Methylosarcina fibrata AML-C10: one gene and its partner. Each later gene encodes a partner of the first gene's protein in a complex. Links are inferred from orthologs where the notes say so. Each region holds a gene or a part of one and is shown on either strand. Other genes may lie near its edges. The genes, in order: trxA and A3OW_RS0104770.

The links.
Region 2: the proteins of trxA (region 1) and A3OW_RS0104770 are in contact, whole or in part, in an NMR structure (PDB 2IPA), measured with the Bacillus subtilis proteins. The link is inferred for Methylosarcina fibrata AML-C10 from one-to-one orthologs.

What each region holds. Positions count from the first base shown.
Region 1 is NZ_KB889965.1:2,726,453-2,741,843, forward strand. The notes cover bases 7,763-10,434. They hold trxA (thioredoxin TrxA), read left to right. Parts: upstream 7,763-8,771; coding sequence 8,772-9,098; downstream 9,099-10,434. Other genes in these bases: A3OW_RS0112915 (DEAD/DEAH box helicase), read right to left, coding at 7,763-8,656; rho (transcription termination factor Rho), read left to right, coding at 9,287-10,434. In the rest of the region: A3OW_RS24940 (hypothetical protein), read right to left, coding at 1-1,108; 16S rRNA (adenine(1518)-N(6)/adenine(1519)-N(6))-dimethyltransferase RsmA, read right to left, coding at 1,545-2,351; 4-hydroxythreonine-4-phosphate dehydrogenase PdxA, read right to left, coding at 2,353-3,351; rsfS (ribosome silencing factor), read right to left, coding at 3,539-3,892; nadD (nicotinate-nucleotide adenylyltransferase), read right to left, coding at 3,921-4,541; A3OW_RS0112895 (glutamate-5-semialdehyde dehydrogenase), read right to left, coding at 4,542-5,780; ADP compounds hydrolase NudE, read right to left, coding at 5,992-6,549; yrfG (GMP/IMP nucleotidase), read left to right, coding at 6,688-7,344; more of A3OW_RS0112915, read right to left, coding at 7,307-7,762; more of rho, read left to right, coding at 10,435-10,543; A3OW_RS0112930 (undecaprenyl-diphosphate phosphatase), read left to right, coding at 10,606-11,433; amrS (AmmeMemoRadiSam system radical SAM enzyme), read right to left, coding at 11,469-12,554; amrB (AmmeMemoRadiSam system protein B), read left to right, coding at 12,684-13,463; amrA (AmmeMemoRadiSam system protein A), read left to right, coding at 13,441-14,013; A3OW_RS0112950 (alkaline phosphatase PhoX), read left to right, coding at 14,313-15,391. UniProt on the Bacillus subtilis protein: Participates in various redox reactions through the reversible oxidation of its active center dithiol to a disulfide and catalyzes dithiol-disulfide exchange reactions.
Region 2 is NZ_KB889965.1:964,675-980,197, forward strand. What follows is about bases 5,677-8,480. They hold A3OW_RS0104770 (arsenate reductase ArsC), read right to left. Parts: upstream 7,421-8,480; coding sequence 6,932-7,420; downstream 5,677-6,931. Other genes in these bases: arsB (ACR3 family arsenite efflux transporter), read right to left, coding at 5,791-6,921; A3OW_RS0104775 (ArsI/CadI family heavy metal resistance metalloenzyme), read right to left, coding at 7,470-7,922; A3OW_RS0104780 (metalloregulator ArsR/SmtB family transcription factor), read right to left, coding at 8,050-8,403. Outside these bases: A3OW_RS0104735 (SulP family inorganic anion transporter), read left to right, coding at 1-438; A3OW_RS0104740 (efflux transporter outer membrane subunit), read right to left, coding at 607-2,049; A3OW_RS0104745 (efflux RND transporter periplasmic adaptor subunit), read right to left, coding at 2,046-3,023; A3OW_RS0104750 (ABC transporter ATP-binding protein), read right to left, coding at 3,048-3,755; A3OW_RS0104755 (ABC transporter permease), read right to left, coding at 3,759-4,919; A3OW_RS0104760 (CerR family C-terminal domain-containing protein), read right to left, coding at 4,916-5,557; A3OW_RS0104785 (hypothetical protein), read right to left, coding at 8,628-9,401; A3OW_RS0104790 (cytochrome C), read right to left, coding at 9,507-10,901; A3OW_RS0104795 (hypothetical protein), read right to left, coding at 11,186-11,743; A3OW_RS0104800 (sigma 54-interacting transcriptional regulator), read right to left, coding at 12,283-13,845; A3OW_RS0104805 (DUF938 domain-containing protein), read left to right, coding at 14,048-14,701; A3OW_RS0104815 (SDR family NAD(P)-dependent oxidoreductase), read left to right, coding at 14,942-15,523. UniProt on the Bacillus subtilis protein: Catalyzes the reduction of arsenate [As(V)] to arsenite [As(III)]. In vitro, can dephosphorylate para-nitrophenyl phosphate (pNPP).

The DNA of each region.
Region 1 (15,391 bases):
TGGCGATCTCCCGATCGAGCTGGACGTTTTTCCAGTTGTCAAAATGTCGCCTCAACATGGAATCGGTGGGACAAGGCGGCAAGGCCGATTCCAGACGACAGCGCAAGGTGGTCAGATAATGCCTTCTCAGCATCGAATCCTGAGGCAAGCATTCACAAGCGGAGAGCTCCCGAACCGCTGCCGCTTTCTGCTCGATTTGAATTGCTGCCGCCGCCGGTTCAACTTGCTGTACAGGCACCGGTTCCCTGGCCGATGCGGACGACTGCAGAACGGCCATCCACGAGTCGTAATGCCGACGCAGCATTGAATCGGTCGGGCGAGCCGGCCATTCGGACGGCATCTCGTGGGTTACTTCGACGGACTGTTTCAGCATCCGGATATGGGCGAGATAGTGGCGCCGAAGCATTGAATCTTCGGGGATCCGTTCCTTGTAAGGAACTTTTTCCTGAACTTCGGCCACCACGGGCGCCGATTCAGCGGCTCGAGTTTCAATGATCGGGGCTGCCGGTTCGGGCATTGCGGTTACCTTCGGCTCGGGCTCGGAAACGGTCTGGGCCCGAGCAACGGTCTTTTCCACCGGCGTAGGTTTCCGTTGGGTTTCCACCAGCTCGGCTCCCGCCAATTGCGGAGCCGTTGCCGCCGGCGTTCTCTCGGGCGCTGCCGACGGGACCGGACGACTTTCGATTTCCTTCAGAAGCTGCGCCATTTCTTTATTTTTCCGTTTACTGGCAAGCCAAACGACAAACGGCATCACAATGCCTAGGACGGCGGTCAGCCCGGAAACAATGGCCGAACCGATAAATCCCTCTTGAACCAGATAATAAGTCCAGCCTGCAAACACGGCCAATACGACCAGCCCGAAAATAAACTCCAGAGTAAGGCTGAACAAGGACACCACACGGTATTTTTTCTTTCTGGCGGAGGCTCCACGGCTCGGCGTCTTCGCCCCGGGCGATGCCGAAGAATCCGAAAGCGCCTGTATCTTTTGCTCGTGGCTCCTTATTGCCCGTCGTAAATCCAGAATTTCCAAAACCGTGACCAGTGCGACGATTAAAACACCGGCGAACGTCGCCTGAATTTCCAATGGAATCGTAGCGAGTGCTTCCATAATCCCCCCCGTTAACTTAGTGAAAATGCAATTTAATTTAATTTAATTTAATGGTTTATTATCGAAATCATGCCGATATAAACAGCTTTCTTTAGGCGAATTCTTTTTTCAACTGTGAACGATTTCGAAATCTATCAGAATCCATACGGATTTTCCAACTAATTATTGCGAGAACAATGGGATCCAGGAAAAATTAATTTTTTGCGGCAGGTACCGGAGATAAAAATCGTCCAACTCCGGGGGCAACGTGCAAACGAAAAAGAGTTAAACGGCGTTGCCGACGGCTAAATCGCGGGCAAAAAAAATGCAACCGATGGTTGCATTAGAGAAGGATATAAAACTCTGACTTGCCAAGGAGGAAGTTTGCATCTCAAGAGTTGAATAAATTATAGCTATATTAACAACTAATAAAATGTGACATATTGTCGCATACCAGTCAGAGCCTGTTTGTCAACTGTTTTGATTCGGCGTCGTACCAATTGCTTATTTTGGCGTAGTCGGCCAGGGAGAGATTTTCCGCTCTATCGCCGGGATCGATGGTCAAACCGGCCCATTGATCCTCGGGAATCAGTTTCTTCAGCGAGTTCCGGATCGTTTTGCGCCGCTGCGAAAAAGCGTGGGTAACCACTTCGTTAAACTTCGCCATGTTGTTCACCCGAACCGGCGGAGTCGCATGCGGCGTCAGCTTCACCACGGCCGACGTCACCTTGGGCACGGGATCGAAACTTTCCGGCGGCACGTCGAACAACCATTCGGCGGCACAATAATACTGCATCATAATGCCGAGCCTGCCGTATTGTTTACTGCCGGGAGCGGCACAGAGGCGTTCGACCACCTCTTTTTGCAACATAAAATGCATGTCCTCGATGCATCCGGCCGTTTCCAGCAGGTGGAACATCAGCGGAGTCGATATGTTATAGGGCAGATTGCCGATGATGCGCAGCTTTTCCCCATCCCCGGCAAGCGCCTTGAAATCGAATTTCAACGCATCGACGCTGTGCACCGTCAGGTTCGGATGGCCATGGAATTGGGCCTTGAGCAAGGCGACCAGATCCCGGTCCAGCTCGACGAGATCGAGACGGACGCCTGTTTTCAGCAAAGGTTCGGTCAGAGCGCCCTGCCCCGGCCCAATCTCGACCCAATGCTCGCCCGGCCGTGCCTGAACTGAAGACAGGATCTGCCTAATAACGGAAGCATCGTGAAGAAAATTTTGCCCAAAGCGTTTGCGGGGAATGTGCATCATTCTATCGGATCGGTTTCGAGGCCATCGCCAGAGCGGTATCGAGAGCCAGTTGCAGACTGCCGCCGTCGGCCTTGCCGGTGGCGGCCAGATCCAGCGCCGTGCCGTGATCGACCGACGTGCGGATGATGGGCAGACCCAGCGTAATATTGACGGCGCGGCCGAAGCCCATATGCTTCAATACCGGCAATCCTTGATCGTGATACATAGCCAATACGGCATCGGCGGAGTCAAGATATTTGGGAGTAAACAAGGTATCGGCGGGCAGCGGGCCGATCAGATTCAACCCCTGCTCGCGAAAACCGGCAAGCACCGGCTCGACGACGTCGATTTCTTCGCGGCCGAGATGGCCGTTTTCGCCGGCATGAGGATTCAGGCCGCAGACCAGAATTCTGGGATTTTCGAGCTTGAATCGTGTGCAGAGGTCATGCGCAAGCACCCGAATGACCTGTCTCAACCGGGTATGGGTTATGGCCCTACTGACTTCGGCAAGCGGCAAATGGGTGGTGGCCAGAGCCACCCTGAGCCCCGAGGTCGCCAGCATCATCACCGGCCACCCGCCGGTGAGATCGGCAATATATTCCGTATGACCGGAAAAGGAGAAGCCAGCGTCGTTTATAACTCCTTTGTGGACCGGCCCCGTGACCATGGCGTCGAACAGACCATCCATGCAGCCTTTCGCTGCTTTGGTAATGGTTTTCAGAACATAACGGCTGTTCGCCGGATTCAACACGCCGGCTTGCACCGGCTCCGCCAGCCCCACGGACCAAACGGTCAATACACCGGCCTCTTGAGCCGAGGCCGGCAAAGCCCCGTTGAATTCCTTGATCCGGATATTGAGTCCCATCGCTTCGGCACGCTGGCGCAAGAATTCCGCATTGGCGATCAGGACCAGTTCGCACGGCCAATTCCTCAGAGCCAGTTGAAGGCAGAGATCGGGGCCGATGCCGGCGGGTTCGCCGGGAGTGACTGCGATGCGAAGCATAGTTGAAGGAGCGGACATGAGAGTCGGGAAAAATTGCCAGGAATGAAAAAAGCCAGGGCATCGGAGTGAGCCGGCCGCGAACCCGCTGGGCGCAGACTTAATCGATGCCCGCCAAGAAAGATGCCCAGATAAAACAGAAAGCCGGCCCCGCCTTAAACTACAGCCGGAATCGCATCCTGCGCCTGAACCGAATCGTATCGGCCGGTCAGCCGGCAGCCTGTTCGCTTTCTTTGGGCCGTTCCACCGACCACAATTTTTCAAGCTGATAAAACTCGCGGGCCTGAGCCGTCATAGCATGCACGATGACGTCGCCGAGATCGACGAGCACCCAGTCCGAGCCGAGATCGCCTTCCACGCCCAGAGGCTTAACGCCGTTCTCTTCGACTTTTTCCACCACGTAATCGCATAAGGTTTTCAAATGCCGGTCGGAAGTCCCGGTCACCAGGACCATGTAATCGGTAAAACTGGTCTTGCCGCGAACATCCAGGACCGTAATGTATTGTCCTTTCCGTTCGTCCAAAACCTGCCGGACAATGTTCAATAACTGTTCTGCTTGCATTCAAATTTCCAACGGTAAAATAAATTCATCATTTTTCATAAAGCCCCTGGCTACGAATATAGTCTAGGACAGCATCCGGCAATAAAAAATCGGGATTCCGCTTTTCGGCAATCGCTTGCCTGATCCGGGTGGCCGAAACATCGAGCAAAGTAATCGGCTGGAAAAACAGTTTTCCCGCCGGCGCCTGCCTCAGTTGCTCTTTCTCTTCGGCCAACCTGAGTTTAAAAAACTCGTTCAGCGGCTGCGGCGCAAAGCCCGGGCGAGTCAGAACCGCAAGATGGGCATACTCGAACAGATGCTGCCATCGGTGCCAGGAGGTTAAACCGTTAAAGGCATCGCAGCCGATAAAGAGCAGCAGGGGCCGGCCCGGGAATTCGTTACGCAACGAACGCAGCGTATCCACCATATACGACGGTCCTGCCCGGTCCAGTTCCCGGGTATCGACCACCCACCCCGGCCGGTTGTTTATCCCGAGCTTGAGCATTTGCAAACGCTGAAACGGCGCCGCCACCGGCTGAGGGCGATGAGGCGGCACCGAACACGGAATCAATCGGACTTCGGACAGCCCGAAAAGTTCCTTGGCCTCAAGCGCCGAACGTAAATGACCGTAATGTACCGGATCGAAAGTGCCGCCGAAAATACCGATCATTTACTGCCGGACGTGACCGTCGCCCAGGACGACGTACTTCAGCGAGGTCAATCCTGTCAAACCGACCGGCCCCCGCGCATGCAGCTTGTCGGTGCTGATGCCGATTTCGGCGCCCAGACCGTACTCGAAACCGTCGGCGAAACGCGTCGAGGCATTGACCATTACCGAACTCGAATCCACTTCCCTGAGAAAGCGGCGCGCCAGCGTGTAATTTTCCGTCACAATGGCGTCGGTATGGGCCGAACCGTATTGATTGATGTGCGCGATGGCTTCGTCGATGCCGGCAACGACCCGGATCGAGAGGATCGGCGCCAGATATTCGGTATGCCAGTCCTCTTCCGTGGCTCTTTGACAACCGGGAATCAACGAACAGGTTTTCAGGCAACCTCGAAGCTCCACCCCTTTGCCTGCGTAAATTTCGGCCAGCCGCGGCAAAATCCTGCTCGCGATCCCTTCGGCGACCAGCAGGGTTTCCATCGCATTGCAAACGCCATAGCGATGGGTTTTGGCATTGTCGGCGATGCGGACGGCCTTGTCGCAATCGGCCGAGTCGTCGATATAGACATGACAGACGCCGTCCAGATGCTTGATGACCGGAATCGTCGCCTCCCCGGCAATGCGCTCGATCAGGCTTTTACCGCCGCGCGGTACGATGACGTCGACATACTCATTCATGGTAATCAGCTCGCCGACCGCGGCTCGGTCCGCCGTCGCCACAATCTGCACGGCGTCGACCGGCAATCCGGCCGCTTCCAGTCCTTGCGCGATGCAGGCGGCAATCGCCCGGTTGGAATGGATGGCTTCGGAGCCGCCTCGTAAAATGCAGGCATTGCCGGATTTCAGGCACAAGGCCGCGGCATCGACGGTAACGTTGGGGCGCGACTCGTATATGATGCCGATGACGCCCAGAGGCACGCGCATCCGGCCGACTTGAATACCGCTGGGCCGGTAGTTCAAATCAGTGATCTCTCCGACCGGATCGGGCAAGGCGGCCACCTGATGCAAGCCTTCGACCATCGCCTTCAGGCTTTTCGGGGTCAACTCCAGCCGGTCCAGCAGCGCGGCGTCCAATCCACGGCTTCTGCCGGCGTCCATGTCCTTGCGATTCTCCGCAATCAGTCTCTCCTCGCTGCCGGCAATGGCTTCGGCAATGGCCAGCAAAGCCCGGTTTTTTTTACCCGTATCGGTCCGGCTGATTTCTCTTCCGGCCGCTCGGGCGCTTTCCCCCAGGCTGCGCATGTAAGTCTTGATATCCACTGATCTCACCAGATTAGGTTAAACCTTTAATTATATCGGTTAATCCGTGCGTTTAACAGACCGCGCTCCTTCGCCTTTCCGGCCGCCCTGTACGCAGCCGGAAAGAGAAGCCAGTAAACGCAAAATATGGAAGAACACGAGGCCGATGGTCCGGAAACATTCCTGCCTGCCGAACAAGCTGCTCAGGGAAAAGCTATCCCAACAGCGCCTTGAAATATTCCAGAGTCATGAACAAAGCGGCAATCGAGCGTGCCTCGGTGCATTCGCCGGTCGCGATCAGTTCGTTGATCCGGCTTATTTTCCAGGGAACGACTTCGAGTTCTTCCGGCTCGTCGCCAGGCAGTTTTTCGGCGTACAGGTCTTCGGCGACGATGATCTCGGTCATGTGCTCGAGATAGGAAGGAGCGATCGAGAAGGAACTGAGATGGTGCAGTTTGCGGGCGCCGAAGCCGATTTCCTCCTTCAGCTCGCGGTTGGCGGCTTCGAGGAACGACTCGCCGGGGTCGGTTTTGCCTTTCGGCAAGCCCAGTTCGTAGCGGTGCACGCCGGCGGAATATTCGCGGATCAGCAACACGGTTTCCGGGTCCATCATCGGCACGACCAGCACGGCTCCGCCGCCGGCATTGCCCCGGATCAGCCGTTCGTAATTCCGCTGCTCGCCGTTGCTGAACTCAATGACGAGCGATTCGATATGAAATAGCCGGCTCTTGGCAACGGTGGTTTTGTTGAGAATGATCGGTTTTTCAGCCACGGTGTTATGATAACACTAAAACTTCAATAAATGCCGGTAACGCTTGCGTCTCACCGCCCTGCGGGCTTGAGCCACTCCCCGCTCGGACATGCCGGGCGGGGAAGCTTTAATCTATAAAGGTTACTATAACGCACAATGATCATCGATTGGAATAAAATTGACACCGTTTTACTGGACATGGACGGCACTTTGCTGGACTTGAATTTCGACAATCATTTCTGGAAAGAGTTTGTACCGCTGAAATATGCGGAACGGCACGGTCTTTCTCTCGGCGCCGCCAAGGAACAACTGGAACCCCGCTTCAAAAGCATGGAAGGAAAGTTGGAATGGTACTGCCTTGACTACTGGAGCCGGGCGCTGGCTCTGGATATCGCCGGCCTGAAAGCGGAGATTTCGGGACTGATCGCGGTTCTGCCGCACGTCGTCGAGTTTCTTGAAAAGATCAGGCGATCGCCGAAACAGGTGCTGCTGGTCACCAATGCGTACCGGCACAGTTTGGGCCTGAAGATGGAAAAAACCTGTCTGCAGCCGTTTTTCGACGGAATTTTCAGCTCCCACGACTTCGGCCTGCCGAAGGAACATCCGGGATTCTGGCCTTTGCTGCAAGAAAAACACCCTTTCGACAAACACGGTGCGCTGCTGATCGACGACAGCCTGGCGGTGCTTCATGCCGCCCGGCAATTCGGCATTCGGCATCTGGTTTCGGTCAGCCGATCGGACACGCGGCTACCCAAAAAGGTAATTATCGATTATCCGGCTATTGAGGACTTCCGAGAACTGATGACGGGGCTCTAGGCTTGCGGTTTCTACCCGGCTTCGAACGCTTGCGCTGAAACTCGCCGCGGGGCTTTTCGGGCTTTCTCTCGGGGACGACCGCCTCGGCCAACAGCTCCCTGGCCACCGGCTTGACCGGTATTTTTTCCCCGATGTATTCTTCTATGTCGGGCATCGAATAGGCGTATTCCTCGCAGATAAAGCTGATCGCTTCGCCGCTCGCGCCAAAGCGCGCGGTGCGCCCGATCCGGTGCACGTAATCCTCCACGTCCTGCGGCAGATCGTAATTGATCACGTGGGAAACGTCGGGAATGTGCAGCCCGCGGGCCGCGACGTCGGTTGCAATCAGCAGGGTAATGTTGTTTTCCTGAAAATCGTTGAGAATCCGCTGACGTTTTTCCTGCGGCACGTCGCCGCTTAAAGCGGCCGTTTTATAACCGTTGACGTTGAGGACGTCGTCCAGTTGTTCCGCGCATTTTTTGGTGTTGACAAAAATAATGCTGCGCTGGGGCTGATATTGATTCAATATGCCGAGCAACAACGGTATTTTCTGCTCGTTGGACGGGCAAAAGGCGCTTTGCCGGATGGCTTTGGAAGTCACCGCCTCGGCCTCGATGCGAATCAGCACCGGATTGTTCATGTGTTCATAGGCCAGTTCCGTAACCTTATAGGACAAGGTCGCCGAAAACAGCATGTTCAGCCGCGTTTCCGGCGGCGGCATGCGCCGAAACAGATAACGGATGTCCTTGATGAAGCCCAAATCGAACATGCGATCGGCTTCATCGAGAACGCTGACCTGGATGTGATCCAGGGTAAAGGCGTTCTGCCGGTAAAAATCGATGATGCGCCCCGGCGTGCCGATGATGACGTCGACGTTCGATTTGATTCGATCCAGTTGTTTTTGATAGTCGGTGCCGCCGTAAATCAAAGCGAACCTGAGATTAAGAGGCTTGCTGAGCTGCAAGGCGTCCTTATGGATCTGAATGGCAAGCTCACGGGTCGGCGCCAGAATGATCGCCCGCGGGTTTCTGTTCCTGCCGCTTCCGGCAGGAGGCTTGGGCTTTTTCACATCGGCTTCGGAAGCTTCCTCTTCCTCGCCGGCGCCTTCGACGTCATTGACCAGGCGCTGAAAAGTGGCCAGCAGAAACGTAGCGGTCTTGCCGGTGCCGGTCTGCGCCTGGCCGGCAATGTCCTTGTCGCGCAACAGCAAGGGCAATGCTCTATCCTGAATCGGAGTACAGTACTTGAATCCGGCCTGAGTCAAACCGGTCAGGATTGAATCGGACAATTCCAGATTGCTGAAACGGGTTTCGGTTAAATGTGTCGTATTCATAGTCTCTATAGCATAACGTAAAAATCAAATTGGCAGTACCCGATTAACTAGAAATTGATTGACTACGTGCTTCATCCCTCCTATAGTTTTAATTTTAATTTGTTGGAGAAATAGTGTGAGCGACTCAGTCCTTCATGTGAGTGATAGCGAATTTAACGAAAAAGTTATTAAAGCTAGCGGTCCTGTTCTGGTTGATTACTGGGCTGAATGGTGCGGTCCTTGCAAAATGATTGCCCCGGTTCTGGATGAAATAGCTAAAGATTATGCGGGCAAATTGACCGTCGTTAAATTGAACATTGACGAGAATCCCAAAACCCCCCAGCATTATGGCGTACGCGGAATTCCCACGCTGATGCTGTTCAAGGACGGCGAAGTGGAAGCGACCAAAGTTGGCGCTTTAACCAAATCCCAACTCGCTTCATTTCTTGACAGCAATATTTAAATAGATGCCCCTCACTCGACCCGTCATAATTATTAGACGGGTTCGAGAATTTAAGCTATACTTAATGAAGGCGCCAGGTCCGGTGTCTTCCAGCATATCGTCCGATACACTGCACCCCTTAAATCTGAATCCTGTTCGGGTAATTACGGATCAACTCCGTACCTACTCTCCTGCGAATTGTCTTTTTTATGAATCTAACCGAGTTAAAACTAAAACAAATCAGTGAAGTTATAGAAATAGCCGAGTCCCTGGGACTTGAAAACGTTGCCCGCTCACGAAAGCAGGATTTGATTTTCGCTATTTTGAAAAAGCAGGCAAAAGCCGGGGATGACATCTACGGTGACGGCGTTCTGGAAATTTTGCAAGACGGTTTTGGTTTTTTGCGTACTCCGGGCTGTTCTTATCTGGCAGGACCCGACGATATTTATGTATCGCCCAGCCAGATCAGACGGTTTTCATTGAAGACCGGCGACACCATCAGCGGCAAGATCCGGCCGCCGAAGGATAATGAGCGCTATTTCGCCATGCTCAAGGTGGAGCAGATCAATTTCGAGCCTCCGGAAAACACCAAAAACAAAATTTATTTCTCCAATCTCACCCCGCTGTTTGCCAAGGAGCGTTTTGTGCTCGAACAAGGCAACGGCACCAGCGAAGATTTGACCGGGCGCATCATCGATTTGATCGCTCCCATCGGCAAGGGCCAGCGCGGCTTGATCGTGTCCCCGCCGAAAGCCGGTAAAACCATGATCCTGCAAAGCCTGGCCCAGGCGATTGCCGACAAGAATCCCGAATGTTACCTGATCGTTCTACTGATCGACGAACGTCCGGAAGAAGTGACCGAAATGGAGCGTTGCGTGCGCGGCGAAGTGATCTCCAGCACGTTCGACGAACCGGCGACCCGCCATGTTCAAGTGGCGGAAATGGTCATCGAAAAAGCCCGCCGTCTGGTCGAGCATAAACACGACGTGGTCATTTTGTTAGACTCGATTACCCGTCTGGCCCGGGCCTACAACACCGTCGTGCCTTCTTCCGGCAAAATCCTTACCGGCGGCGTCGACGCCAATGCCCTGGAAAAACCCAAACGCTTTTTCGGCGCGGCGCGAAACATCGAAGAAGGGGGCAGCCTGACCATCATCGCCACCGCGCTGATCGATACCGGTTCGAGAATGGATGAAGTCATCTACGAAGAGTTCAAGGGCACCGGCAACATGGAATTGCATCTCGACCGCAAGATTGCCGAAAAGCGGATTTATCCGGCCATTAACATCAATCGCTCCGGCACCCGCCGGGAAGAATACCTGGTTGATCCCGACACGCTGCAAAAAACCTGGATTCTGCGCAAAATACTGCAACCGATGGATGAAACCGCCGCCTCCGAATTCCTGATCGGCAAGCTGAAAGACTTCAAGACGAACGCCGAATTTTTCGAATCGATGAAGCGTTAATTTTTTCGTAATAATTTTCTTGTATCATTGCCGCCTCATTACCGCTGAATTCCGATCCGTTCATGGCCGATCCCGCCTCCTTGCTTCATGCGATCATCCTCGGCATTGTCGAGGGCTTGACCGAATTTTTACCCGTTTCTTCCACCGGACACCTGATCCTGACAGGACAATTGCTGGGCTTTAACGATGAAAAAGGCAAGGTCTTTGAAATCGCCATTCAGTTTGCGGCGATTCTGGCCGTCGTTTGGGAGTACCGAGTCCGGCTGTGGCAGACTCTGCTGGGCATAACCTCCGACCCGCCGTCGCAGCGGCTGGCGGTTAATCTGACCGTATCCTTTCTGCCCGCCGCGGTGCTGGGCTTTCTCTTTTTGAAACAGATCAAAACCTATTTGTTCAATCCCGTGGTCGTGGCATCGGCGTTCATCGTCGGCGGCCTGCTGATCATTTGGGCCGAGCGCAGGCAGCACGTCATCCGTGCCGAATCGATCGACGACATGACCTGGAGGGATGCCTTGAAGGTGGGCTTCGCCCAGGCCTTGTCGATGATACCCGGCACATCGCGCTCCGGCGCGACCATTATCGGCGGACTGTTTTTCGGACTGTCCCGCCGCGCCGCCACCGAATTCTCCTTTTTCCTGGCCATCCCGACAATGTTCGCGGCCACGTCCTACGATGTTTACAAGCATCGCGACCTGTTCAGCGTCGACGACCTCGACCTGTTCGTCGTCGGCGGCATCGTCTCCTTCTTCAGCGCTTTTCTGGCGGTGCGCGGACTGCTCCGCTTCATCAGCCGCCACGACTTCACCGTGTTTGCCTGGTATCGCATCGCTTTCGGCCTGCTGGTGCTGCTTTCGGCCCGGATGGGCTGGGTGGACTGGGGCAATCAGTAGTTCTCAAAACGCACCCTCGCCCGCCGCGCCGGAATCTAACCCAAAGCCACCGACTGCCGTTTAGCGCCCCAGTGGCCCGGCTTGTCCTCGAACACCCCGGCGCACTTCTCGCCGCAGGAAGGGCACTCTCCGGATGCATCGGTATGCCACTCCAGCAGTTCGTACCAGTCACGGCCGATCAACAATTGCCCGCAACGGTGGCAATAGGTGCTTCCTCCCGTCCTGTCGTGCACGTTGCCGACGTAGGCGTAGCGCACGCCGTTTTTCAAGGCGATCTCTCTGGCCTTCACCAGGGTGGACTTCGGCGTTCTCGGCTTGTCGAGCATTTTCCAGTCGGGGTGAAAGGCGGTAAAATGCATCGGCACGTCCGGTCCCAGGTTTTCCACCACCCACTGCGTCATCTCTTCCAGTTCCTTTTCCGAATCGTTTGCCTCCGGGATCAGCAGGGTCGTCAGTTCCAGCCAGACCGAAGTTTCGTGCTTGATGTATTTCAGGGTGTCCAGGACGGGCTGCAAATGCCCGCCGGTGATCAGATGATAAAAATGCTCCGTGAAGGCTTTTAAATCGATATTGGCCGCGTCCATCCACTGATAAAATTCAGTCCTGGGTTCTTCGCAGACATAACCGGCCGATACCGCCACCGACTTCAGACCGAGACTTCGGCAGGCCTTGGCCGTGTCGATCGCATATTCGTGAAAAACGACCGGATCGTTATAGGTATAGGCGACGCTCCGGCAGCCGTGTTCGCGCGCCGCCTGGGCAATGGCCTCGGGCGACGCCTTGCTCATCAGGGTATCCATTTCCCGTGATTTGCTGATGTCCCAGTTCTGGCAGAATTTGCAGGCCAGGTTGCAGCCGGCGGTGCCGAAAGAGAACACCGAGCTGCCCGGTAAAAAATGATTGAGCGGTTTCTTTTCGATGGGATCGATGGCAAAGCCGCTGGAACGGCCGTAACTGGTCATGACGATTTCGTTATTGAGGTTCTGCCTGACGAAGCAGAGCCCCCGCTGGCCTTCGTGCAATTTACAGAAGCGCGGACATACGTCGCATTGAATCCGGCCATCGTTCAGCACGTGCCAGTACTTGGTTTTTACCGTATCGTAAGTTATAAAATCGGTCATAAATTCTCCGGGAACCTATCAAATTTCTCTATCATCTAAAGATCGGCAAGAGTCATATAATTTTTCAATGAGCCTATTGAGTCCCCATGGTCCTAAAGCTTGTTAACGATAACTATAAGGATTATCCCAATGAATAGACAACCCGCAGTAGCTGGAACTTTCTATCCGGACAATCCCCGCGAACTTCACCAAATCCTGGACGAATATTTGAATGATGCCGAAACCTCGAGAAAAGTTCCCAAAGCCATCATTGCGCCTCACGCCGGCTATATTTATTCGGGGCCGGTAGCCGCGACGGCTTATGCCCGGCTGATCAAGGCGCACGACGTGATCAATCGCGTGGTCCTGATCGGCCCGTCGCACCGGGTCGGATTTAGCGGACTGGCGGTGAGTAAAGCGCAAAACTTCATTACGCCCCTCGGCAGCGTTCCGGTCGATCAGGACGCGGTCCGCATCCTGATGCAACTGCCGTTCGTGCAATGCCTCGAACAGGCCCATACCTTCGAGCACAGCCTGGAAGTGCAACTGCCGTTTTTGCAGGAAACGCTGGACAGCTTCAAAATCGTGCCCATCGTCGCCGGCGATGCGACCGCCGAACAGGTGAGCCAGGTTCTGAAAGTATTATGGGGAGGAGAGGAAACGCTGATCGTCATCAGTTCGGATTTAAGCCATTACCACGACTACGCAACCTGCCAGAAACTGGATAAAGCCACCACCGATCTGATCGAGAATCTGCAATACGAAAAACTAGCCCCCGATTTCGCCTGCGGCATGGTTCCCGTCAGTGGCTTATTGAAACTGGCCGGCGAAAAATCCTTGACCGTCAGAAACATCGATCTGCGCAACTCCGGCGATACGGCGGGCGACAAACGGCGGGTGGTGGGCTATGGCGCCTACGTCGTTGACTAAGCTTCAGCGCCAGCAACTTTTGGAACTGGCGAAAAATTCGATCCGCCACGGTTTGCGCACCGGCCGGCCGCCGGCGGTCGATCCGACCGACTTTTCCTCCGAATTGGCCGAACTTCGCGCCACTTTCGTCACTCTCCATAAAAACCGCCAATTGCGGGGCTGCATCGGTCTATTGAAAGCGGCTCGGCCGTTGGCGGTCGACGTCTCCGAGAACGCCTTTGCCGCCGCCTTCAAGGACCCCCGCTTTCCTCCGGTCGAGACAAGCGAGTTCAACGAATTGGACATTCATATTTCCATCCTCACCCCGGCCGAACCCCTACCCTTTGCATCCGAGCAGGATCTGATCGAACATCTGCAGCCGGGCGTCGACGGCCTGATTCTGGAAGAAGGCAATCGCCGCGGCACTTTCCTGCCTTCGGTCTGGCAATCGCTGCCGAAACCTCGGGATTTTCTCCGACAGTTGAAACAAAAAGCCGGCTTGCCGGAAGATTACTGGTCCGATCGGATACGGGTGTTCCGTTACCGCACCGAAGAATTCGGCGAAACCTGAGACTCGGCTTATTGATAGCCTGGAGCGTCTTCATATCACGGGTAGGGGCGAATGAATTCGCCCCTACCCTCAATCCGTACACGCAAACCGAAAAGGCTTTAGATAATACGGAAACAGGCTTCGTCGTTCAGGATGCATTTCTGTCGTTTGCCGACTTCGGATTCCTGTTTATTGTGGATTTCTCAAAGGCTGTTTCAACGTCATGGTCATGCAACCGTCATCAAACGGTAGCCGGCTTTTAATACAAAAATTTTAAAGTGTTCCTCCTGAAGCCATCCACTCAACCAGGAGAACCTTTAATGAAAAAAAACTTACTTTCTTTGGCTATCGGTCTGGCGGCAGCGGGACCTGCGGCGGCCGCCCCTGATTTCGGAGTCAAAGTTCAGGATTATTTACTGGCCCACGCCAGGCAATATTTCGGTTTTCTGAAGCCGTTGCTCGATTCCGAAACCACCGGCGTGCCGAGAGCGCCCGAGCAAACGGCAGCGAGTCTGATCAAGCTGGCGCCCGGTCTGAAAGCCGACATCGTGAGCCGCAAGATAGCCGACAGCTCCGACATGATCGCTTTCTGGCCTAACGACGTCCATCCGACGCATATCGTCAGTTGTGTCGAAGCCGGCAATTCTCAAATCGGGACTTATGACGGCACCGTGCCCAAGCTGGAGCCTTCCGTGCAAACGATCGAACTCGCCACCGGCGAAGTGCGCACGATCCTGAGAGGCATGATCAGTTGCGACGGCATCCGGCGCACGCCCTGGAACACGATTGTCGTGACCGAAGAAACGGATGACGGCGGTCTCTACGAGATCCTGAACCCTCTGACCACGACCGAGCAAACACTCGCGGCTCGGGGCGAAAGCAACACGACCGACAGCTCGGGCAATGCGGTGACCGGACAGATCGAATACCGCGGCGCCGTCGGGAAACTGGCCTGGGAAGGACTCGACCTGACCGCCGGCGGCGTTGTCTATTACGGCGATGAAGAGCGCCCCGGATCGGGCGGCCCCGATGCCGACGGCGGCAGCCTGTTCAAATTTGTGCCCAATGCGCAGTGGGACGGCACCACGCCCGTCGCCAGCTTGAGTCAGTCACCGTTGGTGGCAGGCAACGTTTACGCCTATCAGGCTTCCTGCCAGCCGAGAACCAGCGGCAGTTTTCCGCAATTCGGCCAGGGTTGTGAAATCGGCGAAGGCGCCTGGGTGAAAGTGGATCCGGCCAACTTGCGTACGTCGGCCGGCGCCAACTCCGCAACCGGATTTTACCGCCCCGAAGACGGGCATTTCGATCCATCCTACACCGGCGACGGCGTTCGATTCTGCTGGACCAATACCGGCAACAGCAGCGCTCAAAATCACGGCGAAGTGATGTGCCTGATCGA
Region 2 (15,523 bases), 1.8 Mb from region 1 along the record:
ATTCTGGCGACCGACTTATTGGAAGGCATGGCCATCGGCATGGCGGTCGGCATGGTGTTCGTCATTCGGGCCAATTTCCATGCGGCAGTCACTCTGACGCAAACGAATTCGCATTACGTGTTGGCTCTGAACAAGGACGTTTCTTTTTTGAACAAGGCCAGGCTGAGAAAATTCATTTTGCATATTCCTGAAAATAGCACGGTCGTCATCGACGCCAGCAAAGCGCAGTTTATCGATCACGATATTCTCGAAACCATCGAAGATTTTCTGGCGGCGGCGCCTGACGACAACATCAAAGTCGAGCTGATCGATCTGTACGGCAAGGAAAGGCTGCAAAAATACGAGCCGATCAAGGTCATCGAGGAAGTCCCGGCGAAACCGGCCCCGGCCGTTGTCGCCGATCAGCAGTCTGCCACCGATTCGTTGGTTTTGAGTTAGGCCGTCGGAAAGGTCAAGGTTGCGCATCATTGTCGGGTTATCGATTTTCCTGCCCCCCTTATCGTAAAAACGATATTCCGGCAGTGATGCCTTTTTGACACACTTGGTTTTTTCAATATACAGACACCGCAGGAATGAAGAATTGCTCCTGCAAGATAGGAAGGCGTTTCAAAACCGATTCTCTGTCACCGGGTCCTGCTGCCAGCCGCCGCCCAGGGCCTTGTACAAAGCCACCAGTTGCAGCGCGCTTTCCGCCTCGCTTGCCAGAAAATCGCTCTGTGCCTGGTAAAGAGCCTTTTCCGCGGTCAGCACGTCCAGAAACGACGTCAAGCCTTTAAAATAACGTTCCTTCGCCAAATCCACCGCCAACCGGCTGGCTTCCACGTTCCGGGCCAGGGACCGGCGCCGTTCCTGTTCATTGGCGTAAGCGGCCAGGGCATCTTCGACTTCCTTGAACGCCGTCAGAATGGTCGTGCGGTAGGCGAAAAACGATTGCTCGTACAGAGCCTTTTTGGCCTTGATGTTCGCCTGAAGCTTGCCCCAGTTGAAAATCGGCATCGATAGGCTGGAAGCCATCGACCAGGATTTGCCGATCGGCGTAAAATCGGTGATGCGGCTGTTTTGCAGGCCCAGGAAAGCGGCCAGATTGACCTTCGGATAAAGCTCGGCCGTGGCGACTCCGATCTCGGCGCTCGCCGCGGCCAGTTGCCGTTCGGTCCTCCGGACGTCCGGACGCCGGCGCAATAATTCCGAAGGCAGATCGGCCGGCGCCGGATTCACGGCGGCGGGGATCGGCCGGGACGCTTCGAACCGGCTCAACAAGGCGCCGGGTTCCCTGCCGAGCAGAATGCTCAGCGCGTGCACGGCCTGCTTTTTCGAGGTGTCGAGCACCGGCAATTCGGCGCTGGTCGCGGCCACCTGGGCATCCGCCTGAGCCACTTCCAGTTCCGAAGTCAGGCCGCCCTGCCGCCTTGCCCGGACCAGTTCCAGCGTCTCTTGCTGGCTCGATGCATTGCTGCGGGTGACTTCGATCAGTTGCTGGGCATTGCGGATGTCGATGTAGTTCCGCGCCACTTCCGCCAGCAGGGTGACCAGAATGTCCCGCCTGTTTTCTTCCTGAACTTCGATGTTGGCCTCGGCCACCTCCAGCGCCCGGCGGACGCCGCCGAAGAGATCGACTTCCCATTGGGCGTCGAACCCCATCTGGAAAATATCGATGATCTGCTGGCCGATGCCGAAACCGCCGGTGCCGAAACCGGAAGCCGATGGCGAAAAAGACAGAGCGTTGCGCCGGCGGTTGAGGTTGGCGCCGGCCGACAGGGTCGGAAGCCCGGCGGCGATGGTCTGAACGCGCTGGGTTCGCGCTTCCCGGATGCGGGCCTCGGCTTGCTGCAAATCGAGGTTGGCAGCGATGGCGTCGCGCATCAGTCGGTCCAGCACTGGATCGTCGAACGTTTGCCACCACTGGGCGTAGGTTTTCGAAGAAACCGCTTTCAGCGTTTGAGTTTCGCTCCAGAAGGACGGGACCGCCACGTCGGGCCGGACGTAATCGGGCCCGACGGCGCAACCCGGCAGCAGCAAGCCCAGCAGCAGCCAGCGAACGGATTTCATGACGGAGCCTTCGGGGACGAAGGCTTGCGTTCATCCGGGGTTTCCTCCGGGGCTTCAATGAACACATCCATTTGCTGGCCCACGTAAGCGGGAATCGTCGCCGGATCGAAACTGTAAAGCGCCTGCAGGACGCGGGTGTCGACCCGCTCGGTGCTGTCGCCGGTCAGCGATTTTTTCGGCACGACGTAAGGCTCTACCCAGACCAGCTTCAGCTCGGTGCTGAATCGGCGATTGCCCCGTAGAAATGCAACGGCTTTGCTGTCCTTGCGAAAACGCCAGGCATCGTTCTCGTCGATGTCGACTCTCAGATGCAGCCGGTCCATGTTGCCCATCAGGATCAAAGGCACCGTTAAAATCCCGGTCTGGGCAAATTCTCCCGGTCGGACGTTGACTTGTAGGATCTCTCCGTCTTTCGGCGCGCGCACGATCAACCGGTCCAGCGTGGTGTGAGTCTCGGCCAGATTGGCCTCGGCCTGCCGGACCTGGGCACGGGCGCTTTCCAGTTTCGCCTTCGCAATCAACACGGCGTTGCGGCGCCCTTTCAGATCCTCGATGCTGATTGCGCGGCGGTCCGTCACCGCTTCAATCAGGCTCAACTGGGTTTGAAAATCGATTAACGCGGCTTCCGCCTCCCTCACCCCGGCTTTGGCTCCCGTCAGTTCGGCGTTTCGAATTTTCTGCTGCGCCAGCGCTTCCCGATCGTCCACTTTAAACAGAACGTCTCCGGCTTTGACCTTGTCGCCGACAATCACCGGAACCGACACCACAAGGCCGGGCAGCGACGTGCCGATGGCGATGTTCTGACTTTTGGCTTCGATGATGCCGGAACCGGCGATGAAAGAACGGAAAGGCGCGGCCGCGGGATCGGCGACGGGCTCGGCGACCGGCGTCGGCTGGTTGCTGTACGAAACCGAGTAGACACCGAACAGGAAACCGGCGACGGCCAGAGTGGGAAGCGTGTATTTGGGGAGCATGGGTGTGATCTCTATAACGTCGGGTTAAAGATCTTCGGGCGAAGTCACCAGTTTTTCGATACGGCCGTCGTCCATTTTGGCGATCCGGTCGGCAAACCCGAAAATACGCGCATCGTGCGTGACAATGACCAGCGCCCGATCCTTGTTCTGAGCGATATTCTTGAGTATTTCCATGACCTGATGGCCGGTTTCATGATCGAGCGCGCTGGTCGGCTCGTCGCAGACGATAAGCCTCGGATCGTGGACCAAAGCGCGCGCGATCGCCACCCGCTGCTGCTGGCCTCCGGAAAGTTGAGCCGGCATGGACGCCGCGCGCTCTCCCAAACCGACATGGCCCAGCACCGCCTCGGCCTTGCTTTGAGCCTGTCGGCGTTTTTCGCCGTTGATGATCAAAGGAACCGCCACGTTTTCGGCCGCAGTCAGCGTCGGCAGCAGGTTATAGGACTGAAACACGAAACCGATGTTGCGCGCCCTGAAGTTCAGTTTGTCCTTGCTGCGCATATGCCGTATATCCTGCCCGAATACTTCGCAGAGTCCCTGGTCCTGGTCGAGAATGCCGGCCATGACCGAGATCAGCGTGGTCTTGCCGCAGCCCGACGGGCCGACCAGCATGGTCAGCTCGCCCTTCAGAATATCGAGATCGACACCACTGAGCGCGGTGACTCTTTGCTCACCGATATCGTAATGCTTGATCAAGCCTTCGCAGCGAACCGCGACAGGATCCGTGTTCATCGATCACCCCTTGAAGACCACGGCGGGTTCCAGTTGAATGACTTTCCGAATGCTGATCAGCGCGGCAAAAATACAGATCAGCATGACTCCGGCGCCGCTGAAAACCAGAAGTTGCCAGGGAAACTTGAAAGCCAGAATCGTATTGCGCATGGCGTAGCCGAACAGCGAAGTCAGGCCGACGCCCAGGCCGTAGCCGATGCTGCCGACCAGGCCGGCCTGCAGCAGAATCATCCGCAGCAAGGTCCAATTGCCGGCTCCCATCGCTTTGAGCACGCCGAACTGCCTCAGGTTTTCGAGTGTGAAATTGTAGAAGGTCTGGCCTGCGATCGCCGCGCCGACGATGAAGCCCAGCGCTACCGAAATGCCGAAATTGATCGGAATGCCGGTGTTTTCCATGAAATAATCGTACGTGATCTTTTTAAACTCGGCCTGGGTATACGCGGCAAGCCCGGTGTTTTCCCGAATTCTCCGGGTCAGTTCGTGAACGTTTTCGTCTGCCTTGGCTTTGGCGATCACGAAAGAGAGCTGTTTTCTTTCCCGTGGCGCATACAGGGTGGCCCGGGAGTAAGTGGTGTAGATGACCGGCTGGGACTGGAAAGTCTTAGTGGTCTTGGCGATGCCGACGACGATGGCCCGGTGGTCGTTCAGCTCCAGGATGTCGCCGATCCTGAGAGGCGACGGCTTGCCGCCCTTTCTGGCCGGTGGATGCGCCAGCTTGGTGGTGGCGCCGTCGACGTCGACAATCACGCCGTCGCTGCGGCGCAGATCTTCAAGGCGTCCTTCCAGCATGACCGGAGGCCCGCCGATCAGCGTGGCGTCGTCCAGCCCGATCACGTTGCAGGTCTGGAACGTGCCGTTGGCCAGCCTCGCCTTGAGCAGCCCCTTGTACAGCGGCATGGCCCATTGGACGCCTTTGACTCCCCTCACCCGGTACAGTTCGGTATCCTGGAGCGGCTTGATGTCGTCGATGAATTGCACTTTGGGATCCATCACCCAGACATCGGGAAGACCGACGTCGGAGATGAAGCTGAACGAGCGGGTCATCAGTCCGATAAAAATCGCCGGCTGCTGGGTCATGATCAGCGAGGCGAAAGTCAGGCCCATGACGATGCCGAGATATTTGCCGCGATCGCCCATCAGCATTTTGATGGCGATGTAGTTCATGGCGCCCTCCCCTGATCTGTTGAGGCCATCCGGCTGAAGGCGGCCAGCGAAAACCGGGCGATATGCGCCGCGGTGCGCTCGATTTGTTCGTCGCCGGCAACGAGTTCCGGGCAAATGCGGTCGATGATCGAGCGGGAATGCTTGAACATCAGGCATTGGCCGAGGATTCCGAGAATACAACGGTGAACGTTCTCTTCGCCATGGCCTGGCCCGATCAGTTTCGGCACGATGTCCTTGAGAATCTCGAATTGCGGAACAATGGCGATTTTAACGATGCCGTCGAGAGCCTCGGTCGGATCGGCAATTTCCCGTGCAATCAATTTGCCGTGATAGCCGAGGTTGCTTTCGTCCATCAGTTTATGAAGAAAGACCCGGATGAAGGCGGTCAACCGAACCGCCGCCGGAAGACGGTCATCTTTCGCCTGATCCTGGGGATAACGCCGGTCCGCCTGGCTGAACGCGTATGCCAGAGCCTCGGCATACAGCGAGGCCTTGGTCCGGAAATAATAATTGACTGAAGCCACGTTGACGTCGGCCTTGGCGCAGATTTCGCGTATCGTGGCTTCCTTGAAGCCTTTCCGGGCGAAGATTTCGACGGCCGCCAATAACACCCGATCCCGGGTTACATCATGGCTCATAAGCTCATTCATGAATTTCAAACGACTGTTTAAATCCACTGTATGAAACTTTGGCTGCGTTGTCAAGAAGAACTATTATAGAAAAGAAGGAGATCCTTTCACTTTCTAACCTAAGGCGGAGGATTCAGCTCTTAGGAGACGATCCAAAATAACTTCCACATGGCTAACAACGACCTGCCAGGTTTTAAAAACCTGGCAGGCCTTTGGCAGGAAAATGAGTTCCAGTCATATCCTTAACTGTTTCCGGCATGGGAAAAATAGTTTTGTCTGAAAAAAAGCGCCACCTTGACCAGGCCGATCAGGACCGGCACTTCGACCAGAGGGCCGACGACGGCGGCAAAAGCCTGACCCGATTGAAGGCCGAATACCGCAACCGCCACCGCGATCGCCAATTCGAAATTGTTGCTGGCGGCGGTAAAGGAAAGCGTCGCGCTCACACGATAGCCGGCACCGGCCCTGGCCGACATGGTAAACGTCAGCAAAAACATGACTAGAAAATAGATCGCCAACGGGATGGCAATGCGCGCGACGTCGAACGGCAATTGCACGATGTACTCGCCTTTCAGCGAGAACATGACCAGGATCGTGAACAACAGGGCGATCAGCGTCATCGGGCTGATTTTGGGAATGAATTTTTGTTCGTACCATTCCTGTCCTTTTCTACGCAGCAGAACGAAACGAGTGAGCATGCCGCCAAAAAACGGAATGCCGAGATAGATCAAGACACTTTTTGCCACTTCAAGCATCGTGATCGCCACTTCCAGGCCGGAGGCGATGCCCAGCCAATCCGGCAGCACGGTCACGAACACAACCGTGTAAACCGAGAAGAACAGCATCTGAAAGATCGAATTGAATGCCACCAGTCCCGCGCAATAGTCGGTGTCGCCTCCGGCCAGTTCGTTCCAGACCAGAACCATGGCGATACAGCGGGCCAGGCCGATGATGATCAGGCCGGTCATATACTCCGGATAATCGCGCAGAAAAACGACGGCCAGAGCGAACATCAGCACCGGTCCGATGAGCCAGTTTTGTACCAGGGACAACAGGAGAACCTTGACATTCCTGAAAACCCGGGGCAATTCCTCGTAGCGCACCTTGGCCAGGGGCGGATACATCATCAGGATCAGGCCGGCCGCTATCGGAATCGACGTGGTTCCGACCTGGAAAGTATTCAGCCACTGGATCAAGGCGGGATAAAAATAGCCGACGGCCACGCCTGAAGCCATCGCAATGAAAATCCATAAAGTCAAAAACCGGTCGATGAAACTTAACCGTCCGGCTTCACCGCGCGCGGCATCGGATTTTGAGCGGGATGTTCCCGAAGGCGGGCGATACGATGAAGAATCTGTTTTCGGCAGGCTCATGAAGATCTCCTCAATTCCAGGGATGATCGATTTTACCGATTTCGTTCAATTCGACGACCAGAGCCTCGCGGTTCATTTCTTCCAGAGGCAGCGCCAGCATTTTATTGATGCGGTGTTCAACCGCCCGGTAAGTGGCCTCGAACGCGGCTTCGACTTCCTCGTCGGTGCCTTGCGCATGTCCCGGATCGGCCAGCCCCCAGTGTGCTCTGGCAACTTGGCGCATGTAGGCGGGACAGGTTTCTCCGGCGGCGCTGTCGCAGACGGTAATGGCCACGTCAATCGGCTGATCCTCGAATATTTCCCACGATTTGCTGCTTAAGCCTTCGGTCGAAAGACCGTGCCGTTGCAATAAGGCCACGGCTCCTGCGTTGAGCCGCCCCAACGGCCGGCTGCCGGCCGAATAAGCCCGGATCCGGCCTTTGCCCAATTCGTTGAACAACGCTTCGCTGATGATGCTGCGGCAGGAATTGCCGGTGCAGATGACAAGGACGTTTAGCATGGTGTAATCCGATTTTGTAAGTAAACGAAGGGGTTCAAACAAGTGCTTTCTAACCGCCGCAACAGGACGAGCTCTTGTTTTCGGGCCGGCACGCAAACGGATTTTCGCCGTCCGAGGACGCGGTTTTATCGTTAAAGGTCGGTATTTCGGCCAGCGAATGAAACGACTCCCAGGCAATACCCTGAGGATCGGTAATCCAGTATTTGTCGGAACGCATGTAACAGCAGGCGGCCTGCTCCTGACTCTCGACGGGTCGTTGCGTCGCGTCCAGGCGCTGTTTGATGTCGTGCAGTTCCAGTTCGTTCTCGGTTTGAATGCCGAGATGGTCGACCCCCACTTTTGCGCTGCGGCTGGAAATGGCGAAATTGACGCGGGGATCGTCCAGCATCCATTTCGCATAATCGTCATGCCGAACCGACGGAGAACACCCGAACAGAGTGCTGTAGAAGCGGATGTTTTGATCGAGATCGTTTACCGATAGGTGAATATGAAATCGTTTCATAAAAATGCCTTTAAATAGATATATGAATAAGCGAATGTATTAAACCAAAACCAACCCCGGCGTTAAGTAAGTACGGCAAGGATTACACGTTCTATAGGTAGAATCGACTCGAATTAATCGACCGGGATTAAACGCGGCAATACACGGCCATGTCCGCTCTGCTCGACATGCTTCGCAGGCGCTCCAGATCATTCTGAAACTGCTCGCCCTGCTCGACCGCAGCCAAAGCATTTTTTAACAACGGATACGTCCACTCGGGCAGCTTCGGATTGATTTGATAATACACCCATTGTCCCTCGCGGCTGTCCAGCAACAGGCCGCACTGGCGCAACTGCGCCAGATGCCTGGAAATCTTGGGCTGCGACAAAGCCAGGGCCGCGGTCAGCTCACAGACGCAAAGTTTGCCTTCTTTCTGCAGAATGGTGACGCACCGCAGACGGGTTTCATCGGACAAGCATTTGAAAAATTGAGCTGGGGACATTGAGGTCTCAAATATTTATATATGGATTATCATATATAAAAAGAGTCTGGCGTACAACCTATCAGGCAACGTCAATACGATTTTCCCCGTGCTTATTCCCTTTATGTGCTTCCCCTTGACTGAAGCCTTGAGATTTTTTCCATCTCCGGATATTCAATGCCATGGCAATATGGGCGATAGTAAACAGGGCACGCCTAGTTAAGGCTAAGGCATCGGACTTATCTCTACCTCGTCTCTTGATTTGATGAATAAAACCACATCTGATAGATGCTCATCAGGATTTGTATGCCCATGGAAACGCCCATCAATGCTCCGCAGGTGACCACGACATAGGCAAATTCCGGGAATACCTTGGTAATGAACCAGGACGAAACGTCCAACAGCATCGCAACGAACGGTATCGCCACGGTAATTCGTTTGATGATTACGTTCAAATCGCAAAGAAGAAATATCTTGCCGATAAAGAACAGAATAAAAGCGATCCCGAACAAATGGATATGGGAAACCCGGATTAAAAAGGGAAGCGTTGCGCCCCCGGCATGGGCCACTTCGGCTACGCCGGCATAGTTGGTAAGATCCGGCAGCGACGGATTCACGGAGGGCGTATGGCATCCGATGCAGTCGCGATTGAGAATGGGCGCGATGTGGTCGTTATATTCCGGCTCCTCGGCGCCTTGCTGTATCCATTTCAAAATGACGTCCTTATCGCTCTTGTATTTTAAATTGGGCTCCATAATGCCGTTAATCGCAGATCCCAGACGGGTTTGATCGTGGGATCCGTGGTAGGCCACCATGACGTCGTCAATGGACAAACCGGATTTGCCGTCTTTTCCCTGATAGGTGTAATACAAATTGACGAGCGCCACCAGATACCCGATCCCTATCGTCAGTAAAAAAGCGGTGTTCAAAATTCTTTCGCTGATCGAAATATCCTTGAACCGTCTGTAAAGCCCCAAGCGGGGATCCATTTCGAAGCGTTCGTGAGAAGATTCGCCCATGATTTTTACCTTCGGTTAATAGATGAAGGGAATTAGGATGCAACAGAAGCCGCTCCGGCCTGATAGCGATTTTTCGGACCGGAACAGCGGAAGGGATGGCTTGGTTTAAAAAATCAGCCAGCCGTTCAGGAATAACGTGTTGTTGCTGCTGGCGTTTCTGCTCGATCCGTCGTAGTTGTACTCGGAACCGTCGAATTTGGTGTAGGCCGTATATTGCAAGGCAAAACGCAGATTCAGCCAGGGCGCCCAAGTGGAATCGGATTTTCCGAAAGGCACATAGTCGAGTTCGGCAATAAAGCCTTCGCTGTTGGGTTTCCTGGCGGTATTTCCCGAATAAAGCAGGGGATCGTAGGAACCGGTAGTTCTGAAATAGCCCAGATTGATCGTGTAGGTCTGGTCGTAGGTATAAGAGCCGTTGGTGTGCAACGAAAACAGCCGGTTATTCACGTTCTGAGAACTGCCGAACTGATTGCTGGCCGCCAGCGTCTGATCTTCCCGAATATAGGAGGCCTTGTATTCGAAGATGTGTTTCTGGGAGCCCAGGAATTGATAGTTCGCATCGACGCCCAGGTCGGAATATTCGTCATTGCCGAAGGTGTGATCCCGGCCGGGAACGATATTGGCCCGCAAACCGAAGGTGCCTAATGCAAAATAATGGCCGCCCATTTGATGTTGCAGCGCGACGCGCCAATAGGGTGCGCCCCCGTCGATCTTGTTGGCCGTCGCCGACTCCGCTATCCCGACGTTTCGTTGAAACTGCGTCGAGAATTGAGCGTAGGCGCCCGCTTCCAGATAGAGCAGGTTGTTCCACATCATGTAGGCGGTGGCGCCGCCGGCGTTTTGCGCCAATCCGCCCTCGATCAGCGTCGACGCGCCGGGGGTATTGGTGAGAGGAGATTCGGTATAGGGAAATCCCCAAACCGGCGTGGTGTTCCACAAATCCTGCACCGTTGGACTGTTGTTGAACGAAACGCCATAGACCAAGTCTTTATTTCCCAGTCGAGTCCGGTCCGCCAGCCGGATGTCGGTATTGTCAAGTTCCAGAATGTCTTCGATGCCGTTATAGGTCAATTGAACGAAAGCACCCAATTTCGAATACACCTTGCCGGCATAGAAGAGGCTGGCCTCGTCGAAAGATGCGTTGTTATTGGTGTTGTATCCTGGAGCGGCGGGTTCGGACAGCTTGTTGTCCAGATGAGTGAACGAGCCGACCACCATCGCGCTGATCGGCGGCAATTTGGAGTTGAAATCGGAACCCGAACTGCTCATCGTGTAACCGTTGAGCTTGAAATCCCGCCCCGTCGGCGTCAGATTGGGACCGAACGACTGAGTGTGACAAGTCGAGCAGGACAGGCCGGTCTGGCGCGCAAAGCTGGGCACCGCTTCGGCATTGATCGAAAACAATAAAATTGTCGATAGGATGAATAAACTATTAAAGAAAGAAGATTTTAACTTCTTCTGAACGGCATTTTCCCGAGTGGGCGATAGAAATAAAAGCATGCAATTCCCCTATGATTTTTGTTGCCATTATTAAAATCTATTTCCTCTTAATAAAGCATTAAAATAATATTAATATTTCATTAAATGACTCTATTTTGAAATGTTATGGCTGTCCGTTCGCTCCAAATTCGACTTTGAAGCATTACAGCCTGGGCCGGTAAAATAACTGCCGGGAATCGACAATCGGACATCAACCGCCGTTAACAACAGGCCGTTCAACGGCGGTTGATTATAGGTAACAGCCGGACTTATCGTCCGTCACAAGGCTTCAGGGGCTTGCTCCGCTAGGGATAAGTAGCAGGCGCTTCGAAACCTGTGACCGAGAACCATTTGAATTCCGACCCCGACAGAACAAAAATGATCGGGGCGACGCAAGGGTTGGGAAGTTCCACTTTGGCTTTGATATCCGAATTACCGGTTGCAGTTGCAGGAAACTGGCCTGTCACGACATTTTTAACGACTACCGAGTCCTTGCCGTTTACCGATTCTTCGGACAAACAACTGACCGCTGCCCGAAAATACGGCTCGTCATTGATCCCTCTGAGCTCGGGAGGAACCACGTCGTCGTCGGTAAATACCAAACCGCGCACATGAATGACCAACAGTCCGTCGGAAAACAGTTTTCCCGTGGCGGACTTGGCTACCACCCAGGGCAGTTCGTCGCCCGGAATTCCCCGGATTGCATTGATTTCCTCTATAAAAGGCCCGTCGACTCCGTACATTGTTTTAAAGCTCAGGACTTCTTTCTTAACCGATTGAGAATTCGAATAGCCCGTATTGTCGGCGAAGCTTGCAACTGACAGGAAGCATAGAGCCAACGTGAAAATGATTTTTTGCAACATGACCATCACCCTCATAAATTAAGTTAATAAGCGATTTCCATTAATCCGCGCTCACATGCAGATTAATCTATGGTAAATGGGTAAATTCGACTCATTACATCGCCCGTTAATAATGGAATTTACCGTTTTTGATGCGCTCCTATGACGTACTTGGGGCGAACCACGACCGAATCTCCCTGCACTCCATGGAAGATTCAACAACGCATGAAAAATACCGCAAGCGCCGCTGCTTTACAGCTTATTCAGAAACAAAAGAATAAAGATAAACGACGACGCTCATGGGCTGGCAGACAGCCCTTCCGCAACGGCAATCAGTGTCTCTTTTTTATTTTTCCAAGCGTATAAATCAACTAGATGGATAAACCTCGGTTTTTCGGACGATCAGTTTGACTAGCTTATAAAACTAAAGGGGATGGATTTCGAAAATACATTTCATATCCTGCATTATTTATATCCGCTTCGGAGAAGAAAAAGTTCAATCCACACGTAATTTTTCTGAATAAAACTTTTTTGAATTCAAGGCAATAAATTGTAATTTTTTATCTTCCGCTTCTGAATTTTACGGAATCGATCCGGTATTTTTTCAATTTGCCGTAGACCGCCCTGGGTGTGATTCCCATTTCCGCGGCTACTTGTTTGACATCCCCGAGATTATTCTGCAGGGCCTGACGTAAGTAGGCCTGCTCTGCATCGGCCAGAACTTTTTGCTTGAACCCCGCCCAGTGGCCAAAAGGCAAGAAGGTCTGCTGCTTTTCGTCCAGTTCCAATTGCGTCAATTCGTCTCCTTTGCAGAATAACACGCTGCGTTCCAGGGTATTTTCCAGTTCGCGCACATTGCCGGGCCAGGGATAGGCGCGTATTCGGCTCATCACCTCGCGGCTGACCGACTGGATGTTTTTACCGTATTTGTCGTTGAGCCGCTTGAGTATCAGTTGCAACAGATGCGGAAGGTCTTCCGGCCTTTGCGCCAGGGGCGGAATCCACAGGCGCACGACGTTCAGCCGATAAAACAGATCCTGCCGGAAAAGCCCCTGCTCCACATGCTGCTCCAGTTGCCGGTTGCTGGCGGAAACGATGCGCACGTCGACGCTCAACGTCTGTTTGCCGCCGACCCGTTCCATCTCGTTTTCCTGTAAAACGCGAAGCAGTCGGGTTTGCGCTTCCAGAGACAGGGTATCCACTTCATCCAGAAACAGGGTGCCGCCTTCGGCTCGCTCGAAGAAGCCCTGATGAACCTCGACCGCGCCGGTAAAGGCGCCTTTCTCGTGACCGAACAGGGCGCTTTCGAGCAGGCTGTCCGGAATAGCGCCGCAGTTGATGGCCACGAAAGGCCGGTGGCTGCGATCGCTCATCGCATGGATCGCGCGGGCGATCAGCTCCTTGCCGACGCCGGTGGCGCCGATGATCAGGACGGTCGCCCGGGTCGGCGCCACGATCTCGACTTTCTGCAGAACCTGCTGCATCGCCGGCGATTTGGCGATGATTGCGGGCGGCGGCCTCACCGGGTGCCGCTTGGGTTTTTCCCACCAGATATTGCGCATGCGTTCCTCGATCCTGGAATGCAGCGCCGCCATTTCCGATTTGTCTTCCCGGCAATCTTCCCGGCGGTATACAAGGCCGGGTCTACCCTCGGCCCGAGCGGGGTCGGTATGAATGCAGACTTCGCAGCCGCCGTGTTTTCGAGCGATGCTCTGCTTGATTTCCACCTTGGCATAGCCGAAATTCCGGGCGGCAATGCCGCCGAACACGCTGGAAGTCATGCGGCACAATTCGGGAAAGTTGGTGACGCCCTCGCCGAAGGGACAGCGGCTGTTGACCACGGTAATGCTGCCGGCATCGGCCGACGCCAGTGAAAAATGGCCGCCGATGCGGTTTTTCAGGCCTAAGATCAGATCGATGTAACAAGTACGGTTCAGGTCGCCCTCTTGACCGTATTCGTCGCGATAGGTCTGTTCGAAGTAACGCCCCGCGCTTTTGGCAATGTGTTCGATCAACAGTTCGCAATGATCCCCGCCTTGCTGTTCACAGGCGTGCATCAGTTCGAGAATGAAGGTTTGCAGAAAAAAGACCGGAGACAGATCGGAAAATTCGTGTTCGCTCATGTCGGCAGAAAAGTGAATTTTAATTTCACGAATTGAACCACGAGTTCATACCGATGGCAATTCAGATTTATTAAGCCTTTGATATTTTGGTAAAAATATCCAAAAAATGCTTGGCCCGGATATTGCTTTTGTCATCTTAAGATGACTCCGAAGTGAATTCTTCGTGAACATCTTTAACCCTAATAAATTTCGAGGAGAGCTTATGAATACCGAGAGACCCCCATTGAATCCGCATCCGTTGAGCGAATACGTCGCCTGGGCCGGAAGCCGCAACCGCGAACCGATACTCGGCGTTTTAAAGGAAAAACTTCCTAAAGAAGCCGGCCGAGTTCTGGAAATGGCCAGCGGCAGCGGCATGCACATCAACTATTTCGCGCCGCATTTCGAGCACCTGCATTTCCATCCGACCGACAAGGATGAAGCAGTGTTTGCGAACATCAAAAAGCTGACGACCGAACACGGCAACGACAATATCGCCGATCCGGTCCACCTGGATCTGACCGATCCCGATACCTGGTTCAACCCCGGCAAGAAGAATTCTTTCGATGCGATCTTCTGCATCAATATCTTTCAGGTCGCGCCGATTTCGATTGCCGACGGCATGATGGAATGCGCCTCGCATCTGTTGAGCGATAACGGCATTTTGTTGATCTATGGACCGTTCAAAGTGGAAGGAAGCTTTACCACGGCATCGAACGAAGAATTCCATAATACCCTGGCTTCGTATCAAGTGGCGGAATGGGGCTTGAAAGACGTGGCGGATTTGAAAAAAGCGGCGGCGAATCACGGAATGGAATTGAAAGAAATCATCGACATGCCGGCCAACAACTTTTCGCTGATTTTCGGCCGGAGTTAACAAACCGAAAAACGGACATGGGCAAAAATCTCAATCAGGGCCGTTTTTCCGGCATGGATAATTTTGCCGCCATCGGCCCCGATACTTGAAAACAACGGAAAAAATCCTTGACGATGGACTATGCAATCAAGCTGATCGAGTGGTTCCGCCGGCTATTCCGATTAACCGATTCGGCCAATGCGCCCGGTTCCGCCGATTTGCCGAATTTCTCCCCTCCATTGAAACTGTTGAGATCGACTTATGACGAAGAAAAAAGCTATGGTGATATTGGGCGTCGGGCCGCAACGAGGACTGGGGGCGGCCTTGGCTCAGCGCTTCGCGGACGACGGCCTTCAGGTTTTTATCGCTGGGCGCAGCTTGTCGAAGCTGGAAACGGTCGCATCCTCTCTCGCGGCCCGAGGTGGCGCCGTCAGAGCCCTCGTCGCTGACGCCACCGTGGAAGCCGATGTGGTGCAATTGTTCGAGTCGGTGGCTCGGGAAGGCTGTGTTCTGGAAATTGCCGCGTACAATGTCGACAGCAATATTTCGGCGCCGTTTCTCGAAACCGACATCGACACTTTTACGACTTTGTGGCGGCAAAACAGCCTGGGGGCGTTTCTGTTCGGGCGGGAGAGCATCAAGCAGATGCTGCCGAGACGGCAGGGCACCCTGTTTTTTACCGGAGCGACCGCTTCGCTCCGGGCCAGGCCCCCGTTTACCGCCTTCGCCGCCGCCAAAGCCGGGGTGCGGGCGCTGGCTCAAGGTCTGGCACGGGAGTTCTCGCCGCAAGGCATTCATGTGGTCCATTCCGTGATCGACGGCGTGATCGACGGAGAGCGCGCT